4 regions of the Actinomadura kijaniata genome follow, and region 4 is predicted to be linked to each of the others. Evidence: riboswitches for the same ligand, from Rfam matches in the RefSeq annotation. Region 4 holds a riboswitch; each other region holds the start of a gene.

Region 1 (3,200 bases), on a different contig from region 4:
GCTGGACCATCACCACGACGTTGCCGGACCGCAGCGCCGCCAGGACGATCTCACCCTCGGGATCATCGGAGTCGTCCACGAACAGCTCGCCGGGCGGCGGGCCCCAGTGACGCTCGATGTCCTCGCGCAGGTCCTCGGGGAGCGTGGCGTACCACCGCTTGTACCGGGACGCGGGGATGCGGATCGGGTTGCCGGTGAGCTGCTCCTCGGTGAGCCAGTCGGCGTCCTGGCCGCCCGCCGCGATGAGCGCGTGCATCAGCGCGTCGCCCTCGCCGGGCAGCTCGTCGCCGACGTCGTAGCCGCGCTCGCGCATCGCCCCCAGCAGGGCGATCACGCTGGCGGGGGTGTCGAGGCCGACGGCGTTGCCGATGCGGGCGTGCTTGGTCGGGTACGCCGACAGCATCAGCGCGACGCGCCGCTCCGGCGCGGGAACGTGGCGCAGCGCGCCGTGCCGGACGGCGATCCCGGCGACGCGGGCGGCGCGTTCGGGGTCGGCGACGTAGACGCTCAGCCCGTCCTCGTCGATCTCCTTGAACGAGAACGGCACCGTGATCAGCCGCCCGTCGAACTCCGGCACCGCGACCTGCGTGGCGGTGTCCAGCGGGGACAGGCCGTCGTCGTTGGCCTCCCACGCCTCGCGGCCGCCGGTCAGGCACAGCCCCTGCAGGATCGGGACGTCGAGGGCGGCCAGCGCGCCGACGTCCCACGCCTCGTCGTCGCCCCCGGCCGAGGCGAACGCCGGGCGCGTGCCGCCCGCCGCCAGCACCGTGACGACCAGCGCGTCGGCCTCGCCGAGCCTGTCGAGCAGCTCCCGCTCGGCGGTGCGCAGGGACGCGCAGTAGACCGGGAGGGCGCGGCCCCCGGCGCTCTCGATCGCCGCGCACAGGGCCTCGACGAACGCGGTGTTCCCGGCCAGGTGGTGCGCCCGGTAGTACAGGACGCCGATCAGCGGCCCGTCGCCGCCGGCCGCCTCGCGTTCCAGGACGCCCCAGGTGGGCGTCGGGGTCGGCGGGCCGAAGCCGTGCCCGGTGAGCAGGACCGTGTCGGACAGGAAGCCGAACAGGTCACCGAGGTTGGCGGGACCGCCGTGGGCGAGGTAGGCGTGCGCCTCCGCCGCCACCCCGGCCGGGACCGTGGACAGCTCCATCAGCTCGGCGTCGGGCTGCTGCTCGCCGCTCAGCACGACGACCGGGCGGGGCCCGGCCAGCAGCGCGTCCAGCCCCTCCTCCCAGGCGCGGCGGCCGCCGAGCAGCCGCACGACGACCAGGTCCACGCCCTCCAGCAGGGCGGGCAGGTCCTCGACGGAGGTGCGGGCCGGATTGGCGAGACGGAAGGCGGCGCCGGACGCGCGCGCGCTGAGCAGGTCGGTGTCCGACGTGGACAGCAGCAGGATCACGCTGGTCGAGTCCTCACCCGGGGTTTCCACGCCCCGAATCGCAGGGTCACTGCGACAACCGGAGTCTCCTGGCTCCCGGATCGACGCTCGCCCCGGCCTTCCCGCTGACGCAGTGGCCCTGGGTGGGGTCCGCTCCCCGGTGACAGTGGCGGGACCGCGCCGGACTTCCACCGGCTTCCTCCGCTTTGTCGCTGCTCACACATTGACGTCCTCCCCAGTTGGGAACGGGGGATTCCGGCCTGACGGCAATCGGTCACTCTACCGTCTTCCGGCGGGTTCCTGCTTCAACGACCCGTGCCACGCAAAACGGTGGTCTCACCGGGGCTCCACAGGCGTTTAGCGTCTCCGCATGCCCTCGTGCGAGGGTGCGTCCGGCGGCGACGGTCCGGCGTCCTTCGTCCAGCACGTTGCGAGCGGCGTTGACGTCTCGGTCGTGTCGCGTCCCGCACCCGGGGCAGCGCCACTCGCGGACCTTCAGCGGCTTGGGGCCGTCGCGGCGACCGCACGCCGAACAGATCTGCGACGAGGCGAATCCCCGGTCGGCCCGCGCGAAGACGCGACCGTGCCGCCTCGCCTTGTCCTCCAGCATGGCGAGAAACCGTCCCCATCCGGCGTCGTGCACGCTCTTGGCCAGGCGGGAGCGTGCCAGACCTCGCACCGCCAAGTCCTCCACGTGGACCGCTTGGTTGTCGCGGACCAGCCAGGTGGACAACTGGTGATGGAACTCCCGGCGTGCGTCGGCGGCCCTGGCATGCTGACGAGCCAGGCGGGTCCGTGCTCTCGCGCGGTTCTCACTTCCTTCGGCGGTTCGGCTGAACGCCCTGGCGGCGCGTTTGAGCTTGCGTTCCCTCCGGCGCAACCACTTCGGGTCGCCGATCCTGGTGCCGTCCGACAGGACGGCGAAGTGCGTCAGGCCGAGATCGATCCCCACCTGCCGTTCGGTGGACGGCAGCGGACCGAGAGCGGGAAGGGCGACCGCGAACGAGGCGAAGTACCGGCCGGCCGCGTCCTTGACCACGGTGACGCTGGACGGATCGGCAGGGAGCGGCCGTGACCAGACGATCTTGACGTTCCCGACTTTCGGCAGCGACAGTCGCCCGCTGGATGTGATGCTGAAACGGGCGTTGCGGGTGAACCGGATCGCCTGGCGACCTTTGCGCCTCTTGGGCGACGGGGGGTTGACCGAGGGTCCGCCCCGCCGTCCGGCGCGTGAGTTCCAGAAGTTGCGATAAGCGACACACAGATCTGCCAGTGATTGTTGCAGCACCACGGCCGACACCTCGCCCAGCCAGGATCGTTCGGGAGTGCGCTTGGCCTGGGTGATCACCAACTTGGACAGTTCGTTATCGGAGATCGCCCGTCCCTGCCGGCGAGCTTCCTCTCGCACGCGCAGCCCGTCGTTGTAGACCACACGGGCGCACCCGAACGCCTTGCCGAGCGAAGTCCGCTGAGCGGGGGTGGGATACAGTCGGTAGTTATAGCGAAGCTGCATGTGTTCGAACGTACGGGCGATGAAGATCGTTGGCCTGGGTTCGAGGAAACCGGGGTCCCGGTGGCCGATGGAGAGGCGCTTGGATGCGCCTAGTATCCGGGCTGTGTCTGCCTCTTCGTCTGCTTCCTCCCGTTCCGGTCCTGACTCCTGTCCCGGGCTGCTGCGGATCCACCGGGCCGCCGACGGCGGGCTGGCGCGGGTCCGGCTGCCCGGTGGGCGGGTGGACCGGCGGGGGTTCGCGGCGCTGGCGGATGCGGCCGTCGAGCTCGGCAACGGCGGGCTGGAGCTCACCTCCCGGGGGAACGTGCAGGT
Region 2 (3,200 bases), on a different contig from region 4:
CGCCCGAGATCGGCGACGACCTGCCCGACGAGCGGCTGCGGCTGTTCTTCACCTGCGCCCACCCGGCGCTGCCCGCCGAGGACCGCGCCGCGCTGACGCTGCGGTGCCTGGCCGGGCTGACGACGCCGGAGGTCGCGCGGGCGTTCCTGGTCCCCACCGCGACGATGGCGCAGCGGATCGTGCGGGCCAAGAAGAAGATCCGGCAGGCGCGCATCCCGTTCCGCGTCCCCGGCGCCGACGAGCTGCCCGAACGGCTGCCCGGCGTGCTCGGCGTCCTGTACTCGGTCTTCACCGAGGGCTACGCCGCCAGCTCGGGCCCGGACCTGCAACGCCCCGACGTGGCGGAGGAGGCGATCCGGCTGGCGCGCATCCTGCACCGCCTGCTGCCCGCCGAACGCGAGGTCACCGGGCTGCTGGCGCTGATGCTGCTGGTCCACGCGCGCCGCGACGCCCGCACCGCCCCCGACGGGTCCCCGGTGCTGCTGGACGAGCAGGACCGGTCCCGCTGGGACCGCCCGATGGTGGAGGAGGGGCTGGGGCTGGTGCCGGTCGCGTTGACCGGCGGGCCGCCCGGCCCCTACGGGGTGCAGGCCGCCATCGCCGCCCTGCACGACGAGGCCGCCGACGCCGCGTCCACCGACTGGCCGCAGATCGTCGCGCTCTACGATGTGCTGCTGGCCCTCACCGCCTCCCCGGTCGTGGCGCTGAACCGGGCCGTCGCGGTGGCGATGCGCGACGGCCCGCGGGCGGGCCTGGCGCTGCTGGACGAGCTGGCCGACGAGCCGCGCCTGCGCGGCCACCACCCCTATCCCATGGCGCGGGCGGACCTGCTGCACCGGCTGGGCCGCCGCGCCGAGGCCGCCGACGCCTACCGGCAGGCCCTCGACCTGGCCGGGACCGACGCCGAACGGAAACTCCTGCGACGCCGCCTGACACAGGTCACCGACCACCACCGAACGGCCCGTCCGCCGGACGGGCCCGCAAGATCGTAGACTGCCCGCGCGGAAGGTTCGCCCGTGTCCACGGACACGGGCGTCGCAAGAGGGAACCCGGTGCGAATCCGGGACTGCCCCGCAGCGGTGAACGGGAACGACCGCCGTCACACGCACTGGATCCGAAGGGTCCGGGAAGCGACGGCCAGTAGGGCGCTTCGACGAGAAGCGGTGCCCGTGAGTCCGAAGACCTGCCTCCGCCCGCGCGCCGCCCGGCGCGCGGTGGTCCGCGGCCTCGCGGGAGGGCCCGGGACGAGCCGCGCCGTTCACCGGCCGTGCGCCGCCTTCCCCCTTTCGCGCGTCCGCACGATGGCACGGCGAGGGAAGCTGCCATGCACACCACGATCCTCGGATACCCCCGCATCGGGGCGGACCGGGAGCTGAAGTCCGCCACCGAGGACTACTGGGCGGGACGCGCCGACGCCACCGCCCTGGCCGGGGTCGGCGCGCGACTCCGCGCGGACGTCTGGCGGGAGCTGCGCGACGCCGGTCTGGAGGCGATCCCCTCCAACACGTTCTCCTTCTACGACCAGGTCCTCGACACCAGCGTGATGGTCGACGCCGTCCCCGACCGCTACCGGCACCTGACCGGCCTGGGCCGGTACTTCGCGATGGCACGCGGCACCCGCGACGTCCCGGCACTGGAGATGGCCAAGTGGTTCGACACCAACTATTACTAGTCAGTGCACCCAGGCAACTTTTCTGGCGCAGCCACCAGTAACGCAGAGTGATAACCCGCCGGAACGCCCACCGAAGGGTTTCAAGTTGACCTTCAGGCGGGTAACCCTGGGACCGGAGCCGCATCCAGCGACTTCGAGGATGGCGAGTGAAAGGCAGAGTGACGGCTGCTCTGCCGCCCGGAGGTCCGTACGACCTCACACACCAAAGCGAACAGTCGAACCACGTTGAGCCGGGGCTAGGGCGACCGGCATGGGTAGGTGCCAGGCGGGAGAACCCGCTAACAACCTGGAGAAGCTCTCCACGAATCTGATCGGATAACACTCGCCGGGAGTGAAGGGCCCAGGCGATAGCCTGCGCGGATTCCTGATCTTCGGTTCTCGTCGTTCGCGCGTGCTCTCTTCCGTTCAGAGGAGAGGGGTACCGGGTTGACGCCGAGCCCGGAAGCAGCCGAGTGGGGCAAGCGCCAGGCCAGCCAGTCACCGACGTGGAGCGACGCCAAGTGGCAGCGCGTCGCGAGGATCTTCCAAGCAGCCCTTGCAGACGCCCAGGACGACCAGGCCGCCGACGAGCAGCCTGCCGAGACGCGGCGGGATGCCGCATGACCGCCGTTCCAGGGCTACCGCCCGAACTCACCGCCGCCGTGGAGCGCGCGGCCATGCCGGACTTCGCCCGCTGGCACGAGATGATCAAAGCCGCCGGAGGCTGCGAGCAGCCGATCCGGCTACGCGGTGAGCGCCTCACCGTGGACGGTGAGACCGGCGAGCTGATCGAGTCCTACAGCACCGACGACGAGCCGACCGGCTACCTGCTCACCGCATGCGGGAACCGCCGCGCCTCCCGTTGCGCCGCGTGCGCCGAGGTCTACCGCGACGACACCTATCACCTGATCATCTCCGGTCTCACCGGAGGCAAGGGAGTACCCGAACAGGTCAGCAGGCATCCCCGCGTGTTCCTGACCCTGACCGCGCCATCGTTCGGAGTAGTGCACGCCCGCCGGGAGAAGGCCGGACAGGCGCAGCCGTGCCGTCCACGCCGAGACCGCCCGCTGTGCCCCCACGGCCGCCCCGAGGGATGCGGCCTGCGCCATGCCGCCGACGATCCGATGCTCGGGCAGCCGATCTGTGGGGACTGCTACGACTACCCGCGCGCGGTGCTGTGGAACGCCCACGCGCCGGAGCTGTGGCGGCGGCTCACGCTGGCCGTGCCCCGGAAGATCACCGCCGAGTTGGGGATCACGCACAAGGCGTTCCGCCAGCAGGCCCGTATCTCCTACGCCCGCGTGATCGAGTACCAGCGCCGAGGACTGATCCATTTCCACGCCGTCGTGCGTCTCGACGGCCCCAACGGTCCCGACGAGGCCCCGCCCGCGTGGGCGACCTCCGACCTGCTGGAGCGGGCCCTACGCACCGCAGTCGCCGAGGTGTCGGTACCGGTCCCGCACCCGGACGGGCAGAGCCTGCCCTACTCGGCGCAGTGGGGGAGGCAGGTGGACGTGCAGGCGATCCAGGTCGCCGCCGAGTTGGACGG
Region 3 (3,200 bases), on a different contig from region 4:
CGCCGGACAGGGTCTCGCGCTTGAACAGGTTGGACACCTGCGGCTCGACGCACTCGTAGCAGCCCGCGATCGACGCGATGGTGGCGGTCGGCGCGATGGCGATCAGCAGGGAGTTGCGCAGGCCGTGCTCGGCGACCTTGGCGCGCAGGGCCTCCCACGCGTCGGGACGGGTGATCGCCGCGTCCGGGAAGTGGTCGACGTGGAGCTGGCCCCGCGCGGTGCGGGTGGCGGCGTAGTCGGGCAGCGCGCCGAGTTCGGCGGCCAGGTCGGCGGAGGCGTCGTAGGCGGCGAGGGCGATCTCCTCGGCGATGCGCGTGGACAGCGTCCTGGCCTCGGCCGAGTCGAACGGCAGCCGCAGCTTGAAGAACACGTCGGCCAGGCCCATCACGCCGAGGCCGACCGGCCGCCAGCGACGGTTCGCGCCCTCGGCCTCGGCGGTCGGGTAGAAGCCGCGGTCGATGGTGCGGTCCAGGAAGCGGACGGCGGTGCGGACGGTGGAGCGGAGGCGTTCCCAGTCCAGGTCGTCGCCGGAGACGTGCGCGCCGAGGTTGACCGAGCCGAGGTTGCACACGGCGGTCTCGCCGTCGCTGGTGACCTCCAGGATCTCGGTGCACAGGTTGGACAGGTGGACGACGTTGCCGGGCTCGGCGGTCTGGTTGCAGGCGCGGTTGGCGGCGTCCTTGAACGTCATCCACCCGTTGCCGGTCTCGGCGAGGGTGCGCATCATCCTGCCGAACAGGCGGCGGGCGGGGACCTGGCGGACGTAGCGGCCCTCGGCCTCGGCGCGGCGGTAGGCGGCGTCGAACTCCTCGCCCCACAGGTCGACGAGCTCGGGCGTCTCCTTGGGGTCGAACAGCGACCACCGCGCGTCGGCCTCGACGCGGCGCATGAACTCGTCGGGGATCCAGTTGGCGAGGTTGAGGTTGTGGGTGCGGCGGGCCTCCTCGCCGGTGTTGTCGCGCAGTTCGAGGAACTCCTCGACGTCGGCGTGCCACGGCTCCAGGTAGACGCAGGCCGCGCCCTTGCGGCGTCCGCCCTGGTTGACGGCGGCGACCGAGGAGTCGAGGGTGCGCAGCCACGGGACGATGCCGTTGGAGTGGCCGTTGGTGCCCCGGATGAGGGAGCCCCGGGACCGGATCCGGCTCCAGGAGACGCCGATGCCGCCCGCGTACTTGCTGAGCCGCGCGACCTGCGCGTACCGCTCGTAGATCGACTCCAGCTCGTCCCTCGGGGAGTCGAGCAGGAAGCACGACGAGAGCTGGGGGCGGCGGGCCGCCGAGTTGAACAGGGTGGGCGAGCTCGGCAGGTAGGACAGGGTGCTGAGCAGCGCGTACAGCTCGCGGACGTCCTCGACGGTGTCGGACAGGCCGACCGCGACGCGCATCAGGAAGTACTGGGGGCGCTCCACGACGCGCCGGGTCCTCGGGTGGCGCAGCAGGTAGCGGTCGTAGACGGTGCGCAGGCCGAAGTACTCGAACCGGTCGTCGGCGGCCTCGTCCACCAGGGCGTCCAGCGCGTCGGCGTGGGCGGCGACGAACGCGGCGGGCGCGTCCGACAGCAGGCCCTCGCGGTGCGCGACGGCGACCGAGCCGGCGAACGAGCGGACGCCCTCCGCCGCCGTCTCGTCGGCGATCTTCGCGCCGAGCAGCCGGGCGGCGACCCGGGAGTAGGCGGGCTCGACGCCGACCAGCGCGGCCGCCTCGCCGATGGCCAGGTCGCGCAGGCCGGCGGCGTCCACTCCCCCGTTCGCGCGCACCGCCGCCAGCACCCGGGCCGGGTCGGCGTCCGGCAGCCCGGCGCAGGCGCGTTCCACCTGCTCGGCCAGGCGCTCGACCGGCTGCCCGGTCGGCACGGCCTGGGCGGGTGCGACGCTGACGGCCTCGGCGGTCCCGGTGAGGACACCGGCCGGTGGCGCGATCAGTTCCTGGGTCACGTGCTCTTTCCCCTCGCGAGCTCGTCCCGCGAGGGCATGCGAACGACGCGCGGACCGCCGGTCGCCGGCATGCCGCGCACCGCCCCCGGTCCTCCCGCGAGACCTGGACGTACGAGAGCCCTCCGGGCTCCCTTCGCCGCGGACCGCGTCCACGGCGGAGCTGGCAGGTCTTCGGACTCGCGGGCGCACTGCGCGCTCCTACCGGCCGTCGCTTCCCGCCCCCGTTCCCGGGGTCAGTGCATGTGACGGCGGTCGTTCCCGCTCACCGCTGCGGGGCAGTCCCGGACTCGCACCGGGTTCCCTCTTGTGACGCCCGTGCCGTCTGGGACGGCTGGGGCGAACCAGCACGGGCATGACCCTACATCTTGATGACGGGTGACGCACAACCCCAACATGTAGGGCGTGTCACAGCCCCAAGGCGGGGGTCGGGTGGTGCCTTTCGTCCGGAGGTGGGACCATGGGGCCGCCATGTCCCCGCAACCGTTCTTCCATGCCTCCCGGGCGGTGCTGTTCGCCACCGTCGTGGTCGCGTTGGCGACCCTCGGGCACGGGCTGGCGTCGTCGCACGCGGTGCCCGCGTGGGCGGTGCTGGCGGGGTTCGCGGGAACGCTCGGGGTCACCTGGGCGCTGGCCGGGCACGAGCGGTCCCTTCCGACGATCTTCGGGGGGCTGCTGGGCGGGCAGTTCGCGCTGCACACGCTGTACGCGGACGCCGCCCTGGGGTCCGGGCATCACGGCGGCTCCCTGATGCCCGGGCGGGACTCCGGCTGGACGATGACGTTCGCGCACGTCGCGGCCGCCGCGCTGGCGGCGTGGTGGCTGCGGCGCGGCGAACGGGCCCTGTGGTCGCTGGCGCGCCGGCTGACGTTCCGGCCGGCGCCGCCGCTCGTCGTCGAACCCCCGGCGCCTCCCGCCCGTATCCCCGTGATACCGGTGACGGACGTGCCCGTGCCCGTGGGGCGGGCGCTGCGGCACCAGGTCGTCCGGCGGGGGCCGCCGCTCCGTTCGAGGGCGCTCTGAGGGAGCGCCGTACGTCACCGGGCGCGCCGTCGGCGCGTTCGGGTTCTTCACGTGCTTCTCGAACGGAGTCTCACCATGTCATCACGGTTCTCTTCGGGCATGTCCAGGTTCGCCGCGGTGGCGGCGCTGGCGTCGGTGTCGGTGGTCGGGCTGGCGGGCGTCGCGTCCGCGCACGTCACCGTCAACCCCGGCACCGCCGAGCAGGGCGGCTTCACCAAGGTCGCCTTCCGGGTGCCGAACGAGCGCG
Region 4 (3,200 bases):
CCCGCCCGCCGTCCCGGACCTGCCGTGGACGCCGCCGGGCGCCCGCCCGACGGCGGAGATCCGCTGCGCGGTGTTCGACGGCCACGCCGACGCCCGGCTGCCCGGCTACTCGTGGACGTCCGGCGACTGCGGACGCGGCCTGAGCATCGTCCGGGAGCTGGCGGAGGGCCGCTGGGGGGTGCTGCGGACGCTGTCGCGGCTGGGCCCGCCGGTGCGGGGCAAGGCGGTGTGGTTCGCGATCCGGGTGACCGAGCGGATCTCGTTCGGCGACGAGGAGCCGCGCTCGGTCTAGGCCGTGTTCCCTAGCCACCGCCGGGTCCGGCCACCGCCGGGTCCGGCCGTTCCCCCAGCGCGGGCGCGATGTCGGTGAGCATCGTCAGCAGCGAACGCGTCAGCAGCGTGTGCACCTGCGGGCGGGTCAGGGTCCTCTCCTGGAGCCACTGCCGGGTCGCCGCCTCCGCCAGGCCCGAGTAGGCGCAGCCCACCGCCCGCAGCGTCGCGTCCGGGTCGGGATGGCCCAGCACCGACAGCAGGTGCCCGACCGTCAGGTCGCGGAACCGGTTGACGATCCGCAGCAGCTCGGGGTCGCGGCCGAAGCCCTCGGCGTCGATCGCCGCGAACCAGGTGGTCGCGTTGGTCTCGGCGGTGTCCAGGTAGCGCGCCACGCACAGGTCGGCGGCCTCCGGCAGCGGCAGGCCCACGTCCGGCGGCGGGGCCTGCACGGCGGCGTCGGCGGCCAGCTCCCGCACGACCTCCAGGAACAGCTCGCGCTTGGTCCCGAAGTAGTAGTGCAGCAGGCCGCGGCGCACCCCGGCCTCCTCGGCGATCGCGGTGGTGGAGACCTCCGCGTAGGGCAGCTCGGTGAACAGCCGCCGCGCCACCCGCAGGATCTGGTCGCGGCGCTCGTCGGGGGACAACCGTCGGTAGCGGGGCACCCGCCCAGCCTATGCCGCGACTTGGGCCGATTCCGGCGGTATGCCATCCTGGGCGGCGACGGACACGGAGGAACTCCGGTGCGAATCCGGGGCTGTCCCGCAACTGTGACCGGGGAGTTCCGCCTCAGCGCGGGCCACGGCGGCGACGCTGGAAGGCCGAGGGGGAACGGCGATCCGGGAGCCAGGAGACTCCGGCCGTCGGACGCGACCGCTGTGGACATCCGATGGGCGTGGACACCCGACGGAAGGAACGTGACGCATGCCCCCTGCCGGGCAGGACAACGCCGTGGAGCCGGACTCGGCTCGCACCGGGGACGACGGACCCGACACCCCCGAGCTCCCCGGGACCACCCCCGCCGCGACGGGCGGCCCCGAGCCGAACGCCGCGCGCACGCCCCGCTACCCGTTCTCGGCCGTGGTCGGCATGGAGGACCTGAAGCTCGCGCTGATCGTGAACGCCGTGTCGCCCGCCGTCGGCGGCGTGCTGGTGCGCGGCGAGAAGGGCACCGCCAAGTCGACGATCGTGCGGGCGCTGGCCGACCTGCTGCCGGGCGTGCGGGTGGTGGCGGGCTGCCGGTTCTCGTGCGACCCGCGCGACCCCGACCCGGCCTGCCCCGACGGCCCGCACGCCGGCGGCGAGGACGCCGTCGAGCGGCCCGCGCGGCTGGTCGAGCTGCCGGTCGGCGCGTCGGAGGACCGGCTGACCGGGTCGCTGGACATCGAACGGGCGCTCACCGAGGGCGTCAAGGCGTTCGAGCCGGGCCTGCTGGCCGCCGCGCACCGGGGCGTGCTGTACGTCGACGAGGTCAACCTGCTGCACGACCACCTGGTGGACCTGCTGCTCGACGCCGCCGCCATGGGCGAGTCGCACGTGGAGCGCGAGGGCGTGTCGGTGCGGCACGCGGCGCGGTTCCTGCTGGTCGGCACGATGAACCCGGAGGAGGGCGAGCTGCGGCCGCAGCTGCTGGACCGGTTCGGGCTGACCGTGGAGGTCGCCGCGACCCGCGACCCGGCCGAGCGCGCCGAGGTGGTGCGGCGGCGGCTGCGGTTCGAGGAGGACCCGCGCGGGTTCGCCGCCCGCTGGGCCGTCGCCGAGGCCGAGCTGGCCGCCCGTATCCAGGCCGCGCAGGCCCGGCTGGCGGAGGTCGAGCTGACCGACGCGGCGCTGCGGCAGATCACGGCGGTGTGCGCGGAGTTCGAGGTGGACGGGTTGCGCGCCGACCTGGTGACCGCGCGCGCCGCCATGGCGCTGGCCGCCTGGAACCGGCGGACCGGCGTCACCGACGACGACGTGCGGACGGCGGCGCGGCTGGCGCTGCCGCACCGGCGGCGGCGCGACCCGTTCGACGCGCCGGGCCTGGACGCCGACCGGCTCGACGAGATCCTGGAGCGCCACCGCGAGGAGGAGCCCCCGCCGCCCGCCGAGCCCGAGTGGCCCGAGGACGACCCCGACGACCCGGGGCCGGACGGCGGTGGCGGCGGCGCCCCGCCCGGCGACGCGCCGGACGGGGCCGTCCCCCCGTCACCGAACGGGCAGACCGCACAGCCCGAGCAGCCGGAGCGGCCCGAGAGCGGCGCGTCCCCGGCCGGGGAGCAGGAGGCCGTTCCCGCCGACGACGCCTACAAGCCGCGCCTGTTCACCGTTCCGGGCCTGGGGCAGGGCGCGCCGGGGCGGCGGTCCAAGGCGCGCAGCCCGCACGGGCGGGTGTCGGGCTCGCGGCCCGGCGACGGCGGCGTCCACCTGAGCGCCACGCTCCGGGCGGCGGCCCCGCACCAGCGGTCGCGGGGCCGGACCGGCCCGGGGCTGCTGATCGCGCCGGGGGACCTGCGCGAGCCGGTGCGCGACGGCCGCGAGGGCAACCTGGTGCTGTTCGTGGTGGACGCCAGCGGGTCGATGGCCGCGCGCCGGCGGATGCGGGCCGTCAAGGGGGCCGTGCTGAGCCTGCTGCGCGACGCCTACCAGCGGCGCGACAAGGTCGGGCTGGTCACGTTCCGGGGCCGCGACGCGGAGCTGGCGCTGCCGCCGACCTCCTCGGTGGAGGCCGGGGCGCGGCGGCTGGAGCGGCTGCCGACCGGCGGCCGCACCCCGCTGGCGGCCGGGCTGCTGCGGGCCGCCGAGGTGCTGCGCGTCGAACGGCTGCGGGACCCGGCGCGGCGTCCGCTGCTGGTGCTGGTGACCGACGGCCGCGCCACGCACGGACCGGACCCGGCCGCGGTGCTGCCGCTGCTGTCGGGGGTGGCCGCCGTCGTGGTGGACTGCGAGGG

What was found. Region 4 has a riboswitch for cobalamin ahead of HNR61_RS12825 (putative cobaltochelatase). Riboswitches for the same ligand answer to the same signal wherever they lie in the genome.
Region 1: another riboswitch for cobalamin. It lies ahead of cobN (cobaltochelatase subunit CobN); the one in region 4 lies ahead of HNR61_RS12825 (putative cobaltochelatase).
Region 2: another riboswitch for cobalamin. It lies ahead of HNR61_RS37950 (uroporphyrinogen decarboxylase/cobalamine-independent methonine synthase family protein); the one in region 4 lies ahead of HNR61_RS12825 (putative cobaltochelatase).
Region 3: another riboswitch for cobalamin. It lies ahead of HNR61_RS12030 (ribonucleoside-diphosphate reductase subunit alpha); the one in region 4 lies ahead of HNR61_RS12825 (putative cobaltochelatase).

Annotation. Positions count from the first base shown of each region.
Region 1 is NZ_JACJIA010000020.1:45,435-48,634, forward strand. Features, by position in the region: gene cobN (cobaltochelatase subunit CobN) at 1-1,426, opposite strand, end outside; cobalamin riboswitch at 1,438-1,623, opposite strand; gene HNR61_RS43260 (RNA-guided endonuclease InsQ/TnpB family protein) at 1,650-2,888, opposite strand; gene cobG (precorrin-3B synthase) at 2,992-3,200, shown strand, end outside.
Region 2 is NZ_JACJIA010000014.1:35,921-39,120, forward strand. Features, by position in the region: gene HNR61_RS37945 (RNA polymerase sigma factor) at 1-992, shown strand, start outside; cobalamin riboswitch at 989-1,205, shown strand; gene HNR61_RS37950 (uroporphyrinogen decarboxylase/cobalamine-independent methonine synthase family protein) at 1,325-1,672, shown strand; partial or broken gene HNR61_RS37955 (replication initiator) at 2,329-3,200, shown strand, end outside.
Region 3 is NZ_JACJIA010000002.1:988,453-991,652, reverse strand. Features, by position in the region: gene HNR61_RS12030 (ribonucleoside-diphosphate reductase subunit alpha) at 1-1,933, opposite strand, end outside; cobalamin riboswitch at 2,079-2,294, opposite strand; gene HNR61_RS12025 (hypothetical protein) at 2,402-2,953, shown strand; gene HNR61_RS12020 (YcnI family copper-binding membrane protein) at 3,053-3,200, shown strand, end outside.
Region 4 is NZ_JACJIA010000003.1:164,475-167,674, reverse strand. Features, by position in the region: gene HNR61_RS12835 (ATP-binding protein) at 1-292, shown strand, start outside; gene HNR61_RS12830 (TetR/AcrR family transcriptional regulator) at 303-935, opposite strand; cobalamin riboswitch at 955-1,149, shown strand; gene HNR61_RS12825 (putative cobaltochelatase) at 1,195-3,200, shown strand, end outside.